Pseudonocardia sp. HH130630-07: one gene and its partner. The protein of the gene in region 1 interacts with the protein of each later gene in a pairwise test. Links are inferred from orthologs where the notes say so. Each region holds a gene or a part of one and is shown on either strand. Other genes may lie near its edges.

What was found.
Region 2: the proteins of eno (region 1) and rpe interact in binary tests that used the Escherichia coli proteins (3 or more experiments, as listed by UniProt). The link is inferred for Pseudonocardia sp. HH130630-07 from one-to-one orthologs.

What each region holds. Positions count from the first base shown.
Region 1 is NZ_CP013854.1:1,440,104-1,443,335, forward strand. Bases 67-2,988 are described here. They hold eno (phosphopyruvate hydratase), read right to left. Parts: upstream 2,215-2,988; coding sequence 919-2,214; downstream 67-918. Other genes in these bases: AFB00_RS06875 (DUF501 domain-containing protein), read right to left, coding at 67-158; AFB00_RS31495 (FtsB family cell division protein), read right to left, coding at 164-766; AFB00_RS06890 (tetratricopeptide repeat protein), read left to right, coding at 2,357-2,767; AFB00_RS06895 (lytic transglycosylase domain-containing protein), read right to left, coding at 2,797-2,988. In the rest of the region: more of AFB00_RS06875, read right to left, coding at 1-66; more of AFB00_RS06895, read right to left, coding at 2,989-3,232. UniProt on the Escherichia coli protein: Catalyzes the reversible conversion of 2-phosphoglycerate (2-PG) into phosphoenolpyruvate (PEP). It is essential for the degradation of carbohydrates via glycolysis.
Region 2 is NZ_CP013854.1:5,967,373-5,970,557, forward strand. The notes cover bases 187-3,061. They hold rpe (ribulose-phosphate 3-epimerase), read right to left. Parts: upstream 2,030-3,061; coding sequence 1,343-2,029; downstream 187-1,342. Other genes in these bases: AFB00_RS28140 (bifunctional 3,4-dihydroxy-2-butanone-4-phosphate synthase/GTP cyclohydrolase II), read right to left, coding at 187-358; AFB00_RS28145 (riboflavin synthase), read right to left, coding at 400-1,044; AFB00_RS28155 (RsmB/NOP family class I SAM-dependent RNA methyltransferase), read right to left, coding at 2,128-3,061. In the rest of the region: more of AFB00_RS28140, read right to left, coding at 1-186; more of AFB00_RS28155, read right to left, coding at 3,062-3,185. UniProt on the Escherichia coli protein: Catalyzes the reversible epimerization of D-ribulose 5-phosphate to D-xylulose 5-phosphate.

The DNA of each region.
Region 1 (3,232 bases):
GTCCGCACCACGGCCGGGTGCCCGGACGGGCACCGGTACCCGACGGCGAGGATCCCGCGCGGGGCGCGCCCGAGCTGGTGGGCGACGGCGTCGAGATCGGCCGGGGCCGGGGGCACGGACTCCAGGCCGGGGGCACGGTGGCGCTGCGGGGCGTTCACAACGGTCATCGTCGCTGTTCGCCCGAGACGTCGTCCCACAGGGTGTGGAACCACGGCACGCCGGGCACCGCCTGGCCGTCCTGGACCTCCGGGGCGGGCGCTTGCGGAAACTGCACCACGTAGGGGATCTCGCCGGGCGCCACCATCCCGAGCCGGGTCCTGGCCTGGGCCTGCACCTCGGCCGGGTCCGAGAGCCGGGTCCGGTCCGCGGACATCCGGGCGACGTCGGCCTCCAGCACCTGCTGCTGCTCGGAGACCGCGGCCAGCTCCTGGCGCTGGGAGACGAAGTTGTGCAGGGGGACCGCGACCGTCAGCGCCAGCGCGCAGAAGACGATCGCGAGGATCGCCGCCCGCTTGGTCGAGGACAGGCCGAGCAGCCCGGTCGTCCGGGCGACGACCTCGCCCGCCTTGGAACGGGCCCGGGTCAGCCGCGGCGGGGCCGCCTGCGGCCCGGCCGGCCGGGACCCGGCGGCGAGCCCCCGGGCCCGGGAGCCGCCGGACCGCGACGGCGAGGACGACGACGGGGTGCGCGACGTCGCCGACCGCCCGCGGGCACCCGCGGACGCGCGCACCCGCCCGTCACGGTTCCGGGCTCGCGAGTCACCCATTGCGCTCCCCTCCCCGTCCCGGCACCGGCGGTCGTGCCGCCCGTGGTGCCGCTGCGTGTCCGTCACCGGACAGCATGCCGCCCGATCGGGCGTCGGTCCGGGTGCCGCGCCGAGGAGTCCCCCGACCCGGCACCCGGATCCGTGGGCGGGGCTCAGCCCTGACCCGGAACCTCGTACCGCGGGAACGCGAGCTCGCCGTTGTAACGGGCGGCGTCGCCGAGGAGCTCCTCGATGCGCAGCAGCTGGTTGTACTTCGCCACCCGCTCGGACCGCGCCGGCGCACCCGTCTTGATCTGGCCGCAGCCGGTCGCGACGGCGAGGTCCGCGATGGTGACGTCCTCGGTCTCCCCGGAACGGTGGCTCATCATGCAGCGGTACCCCGCGTTGTGCGCCATCGTCACCGCATCGAGGGTCTCCGACAGCGTGCCGATCTGGTTCACCTTGACCAGCAGCGCGTTCGCGGCGCCGCGGGCGATGCCGTCCTCGAGACGCTCCGGGTTGGTGACGAACAGGTCGTCCCCGACGAGCTGGACCTTGTCCCCGATCGCCTCGGTCAGGCCGACCCAGCCGTCCCAGTCGTTCTCGTCCAGCGGGTCCTCGATGGAGACCAGCGGGTAGGAACCGACGAGCTCGCGCCAGACCTCGGCGAGCTGGTCGGCGCCCAGCTGCTTGCCCTCGAAGGCGTACTTGCCGTCGCTGTGGAACTCGGTCGCCGCGACGTCGAGCGCCAGTACGACGTCGGTGCCCAGGGTGTACCCGGCCCGCTGCACGGCGGCGGCGATGAGGTCCAGCGCGCCGCGGGTGCCGCCCTTGACGTCGGGGGCGAAGCCGCCCTCGTCGCCCAGGCCGGTCGAGAGGCCCTTGTCCTTCAGCTCCGACTTCAGCGCGTGGTAGACCTCGGTGCCCCAGCGCAGGGCCTCCCGGAAGGTCTCCGCACCGATCGGCGCGATCATGAACTCCTGCACGTCGACGGACGTGTCGGCGTGCGCACCCCCGTTGAGGATGTTCATCATCGGCACCGGCAGCACGTGCGCGTTGGAGCCGCCGACGTAGCGGAACAGCTCCAGCCCGGACGACTCGGCGCCGGCCTTGGCCACCGCCAGCGAGACGCCGAGCAGCGCGTTCGCGCCGAACTTCGACTTGCCGGGGGTGCCGTCGAGGTCGACGAGGCGCTGGTCGACCAGTCGCTGGTCCACCGCCTCGACGCCGACGAGCTCCGGCCCGATCTCGTCGAGGACCGCCGCCACGGCCTTCTCCACGCCCTTGCCGCCGTAGCGCTTCGGGTCCCCGTCGCGCAGCTCGACGGCCTCGTGCTCACCGGTCGAGGCGCCGGACGGGACCGCGGCGCGCGCCAGCGTCCCGTCGTCCAGCGCGACCTCGACCTCCACCGTCGGGTTTCCCCGCGAATCGAGGATCTCGCGTGCCCCGACCTGCTCGATGACCGCCACCGTGTCTCCTGTTCTCGTGGGGGGCTTCCTCCGGGGGGTCAGCGTAGTCACCGCCACCCACCGTGCGGGGGATACGCCCGTCACCCCTCCGACGTGTCAAGCCTCGCGTTGCGCCTGGATCACACCTAACGTGGGGGTGACCATGAGCAGTCCTCGCGCGAACTCCCCGGACCCGGTCGCCGCGTTCCGGCGTGCCGACGAACTGCTCTCCCGGCGCCGCCCGCTGGAGGCGCTGGACGCGCTGCGGACCGCCCTGGGGTCCGGCGATCCGGCCGAGTCGGCCGACGCGTCGGTGCACCTGCTCGCCGGCCGGGCCTACCTCGACTCGGCGCAGCTGCGGAAGGCCGAGACCGCGTTCACCCGGGTGATCGAGATCGAGCCCGCCGACCACTACGCCCGGTTCGCGCTGGGCAAGACCCTGCAGCGCCAGGGGCGGCTGACCGAGGCCGAGACGCAGCTGAAGATGGCCGTCGCGATGGACCCGCGGCCGGAGTACCAGGAGGCGCTCGGCGAGGTGCGGGCCCGGATCGCGCTGACCGGGGACCGCCCCTGACGCTGCGCCGGGCCGCTGTGCCGGGCCGCTCAGCCGGTCACGGCGATACCGGTGCGCTGGGCGTACCGGGCGGCGGCGCTCCACACGTCCCTGGCGTACGCGGACGAGGTGTTGTAGCCGAGCACCGCGTCCCACCAGTCCGCGCCGTCGGTGAGGTCGCCGTCGCGGCGGCACAGCAGGCCGGCGGCGGCGAGCGCGGCGTCGTCGATCTGGTGCGGGTCGGCCGTGCCGTCGCCGTCGCCGTCGGCGCCGTAGCGCTCCCAGGCGCCGGGCAGGAACTGCATCGGGCCGACGGCCCGGTCGAGGTCCGGGTCGCCGTCGAGCCGGCCGCCGTCGGTGTCCGGGATGCGGCGGGTCCCGTTGGTGCCGTCCAGCGGGATGCCGATGATCGGCGGGGTCACCCGGCCGTCCGCGTCCGGGGCGGCGCCGTCGAACCGGGCGTGCCCGGACTCGACCCGCCCGATC
Region 2 (3,185 bases), 4.5 Mb from region 1 along the record:
CGGCCAGCAGCCGGATCGTGCGCGCCCGGTCCTGGGCCGAGATCCCGGTGGTCACCCCCTCCTTCGCGTCCACGGTGATCGTGTACGCGGTGCGGAAGGAGTCCCGGTTGGTGTGGTGCATCGGCGGGAGGTCGAGCCGGGTGCACGCCTCCTCGGTGATCGCGACACAGATGTAGCCCGAGGTGTAGCGGACGGTGAACGCCAGCAGCTCCGGGGTCGCGGCGGTGGCGGCGAAGATGAGGTCGCCCTCGTTCTCGCGGTCCTCGTCGTCCATCACGACGACCGGCCGGCCCTCGGCGATGTCGGCGATCGCCTTCTCGATCCGGGCGAACCGCTCCGCACGCTCCGACGGGCTCATGGCGGTGTGCGGCCGCCCGGCCTGGATCTCCGTCGACTCGCTCACCGCGCGACCCCTTCCTGTCCTGCGTCCGATCCCGCCGAGGCTCCCCGCAGGTACCCCGCGGTCATCCGTTCCACGTACTTGGCGATCACGTCGACCTCCAGGTTGACCGGGTCACCGGGAGTCCGCGCGCCCAGGGTGGTGTCGGCGAGCGTGGTCGGGATGAGCGCCACACCGAACCCGTCCGGGTACTCCGCGGCGACGGTCAGCGACACCCCGTCGACGGCGATCGAACCCTTCTCCACGACGTACCGGGCCAGCTCCGCGGGCAACGAGAAGCGGACCTCGTCGCTGCGCTCGCCCGGGGTGCGCGAGACGACGCTCCCCACCCCGTCGACGTGGCCCTGCACGATGTGGCCGTCGAGCCGGCCACCGGCGCGCACCGCGCGCTCCAGGTTGACCCCGGATCCGGGGCCGACCGCTCCGAGCGAGGTGCGCTTCAGGGTCTCCGGGACGAGCTCGAGGGTGAGGGTCGCAGCGCCGGGGCCGTCCACGACGGCGGTCAGGCAACACCCGTTCACGGCCACCGACTCCCCGTGCCCGACGTCGGCGGCGAGCGCCGCCCGTACCGTCAGCACGACGACGTCGCCGTCGGTCCGGAGGTCGACGACCTCGCCGACCTCCTCCACGATGCCGGTGAACATCGGTGTTCCCTCCTGCTCCTCCGATCGGCGCCGACGCCGACCGTGGGTCGATCTCCACGTCCGGCCGAGCGGTCCTCGTCCCCTGCAACCGCACGGTGTCCGAGATCGTTCCCACGCCGGGTGCCGTCCACCGTTCCCGGTGGCCGGGCAGGGTGCCGGGCCGTCGGTGCGGACGCTACCCCTGCCGGGAGCGATCGCGGTCCTCCTGCGGCACAGGTCATGACCCGGACCGCCTGCTGTGCGCGGAGTCACACGGAGGCACCCGCCGCTCCGGCGCCGCGGCGCCGCCCGGTCGTGCTCAGCCGGCCCAGCGGTGCGGGCTCGCCCGGCGCACGCTGTCGCGCAGCGCCGCGACCGCGCGCCCCGGGTCCTCGGCGTTGTAGACGGCGGACCCCGCGACGAAGCAGTCGACGCCGGCCTCGGCGGCCTGCTCGATGGTGTCGGCGTTGATGCCGCCGTCGATCTCGACGATCAGCCGCAGGTGACCGGTGTCGACGAGCCGGCGGGCCGTCCGGACCTTGTCCAGCACCTCGGGCATGAAGCTCTGCCCGCCGAAGCCCGGCTCGACGCTCATCACCAGCAGCGTGTCGTAGTGCCCGAGCAGCTCCACGTACGGGTCGAGCGGGGTGTTCGGCTTGATCGACAGCCCAGCGAGCGCGCCGGCGGCGCGCAGGTCCTTCGCCAGCTTCACCGGGTCGTCCGCGGCCTCGACGTGCACGGTGACGTTGCGGGCGCCGGCCTCGGCGTAACCGGGGGCCCAGCGGTCCGGGTCGGAGATCATGAGGTGGCAGTCGAGCGGGATCTCGGTGGCGGCCCGCAGGCTCTGCACGACCGGGAGCCCGAGGGTCAGGTTCGGCACGAAGTGCGCGTCCATCACGTCGACGTGCAGCCAGTCCGCACCGGTCGTGCCGTCACGCGGGCCGACGGCCGCGGCCTCGTCGGCCAGCCGCGCGAAGTCGGCCGAGAGGATGCTGGGCGCGATCATGGGGTGCACGCGGAGCAGGCTACTTCGGCGCGGTCCGGGCACGGACACCCGTGGGCGAGGGCGCCGTCACACCCGTCCGGGGTGCGACGGCGCCGGGCTCACCCGAGCGGCTTGCGCAGCAACGTCAGGTACATGGCGTCGGTGCCGTGCCGGTGCGGCCACAGCTGCACGGCGGGGCCGTCGCCCAGGCCGGGCATCTCCGCGGGGAGGCCGGACCGCGCGTCGAGCTGCTCGACCGGGCCGGCCGGGCCGGGCCGGTCCGCCCGGCCCACGATCCGCCCGACCACCCCGGCGGTCTCGGACAGGTGCGGTGAGCAGGTGACGTAGGCGACCACACCGCCCGGCCGGACGTGCCGCAGCGCCGCGACCAGCAGCTCGCGCTGCAGCCGGGCGAGGGCCGCGGTGTCCTCCGGGCGCCGGCGCCACCGGGCCTCGGGCCGGCGCCGCAGCGCACCGAGCCCGGTGCACGGGGCGTCGACCAGCACCCGGTCGAAGACGCCGTCGGGCAGCGGGGCCTCGCGGCCGTCGGCGACGTGCACGGTCACCGGGAGCTCGTCGGTGACGGACCGGACCAGCCCGGCCCGGTGCTCGCTGGACTCCACCGCGTCCAGGGTGCCGCCGAGCGCGGCGACCAGCCCCCCGAGCAGCGACGACTTCCCGCCCGGCCCGGCACACAGGTCCAGCCAGCGCCCGGTGTCCTCCCCGTGCAGCTCGGCCCGGGCCAGGGCGGCCGCCACGAGCTGGCTGCCCTCGTCCTGGACCAGCGCCAGGCCCTCGGCGACGGCGTCGAGCTCGCCGATGTCGCCGCTGCCCGGTTCCAGGTGCACCCCGTAGGGCGACCACGGCGCCTGCTCTCCCCCGGTGGCCAGCGCGAGCTCCTCGGCGGAGATCTCGCCGGGGCGGGCGAGCAGGTGCACCCGGGGCCGGGCGTCGTCGGCGGCCAGTGCGGCGGTCAGCTCCTCGCCGGTGTCGCCGAGCGCGTCGGCGAACGCCTGGGCGATCCACCGGGGGTGGGCGTGGCGCAGCGCGGCCGCGCCCACCGGGTCCTCGGCGGCGTCCGGGGCGAGCCGGTCGAGCCACTCGCCCTCGTCGTGCTCGCCGATCCGGCGCAGCACGGCGTTGACGAAGCCGGCCGACTGCGAACCGTGGTCGCCGC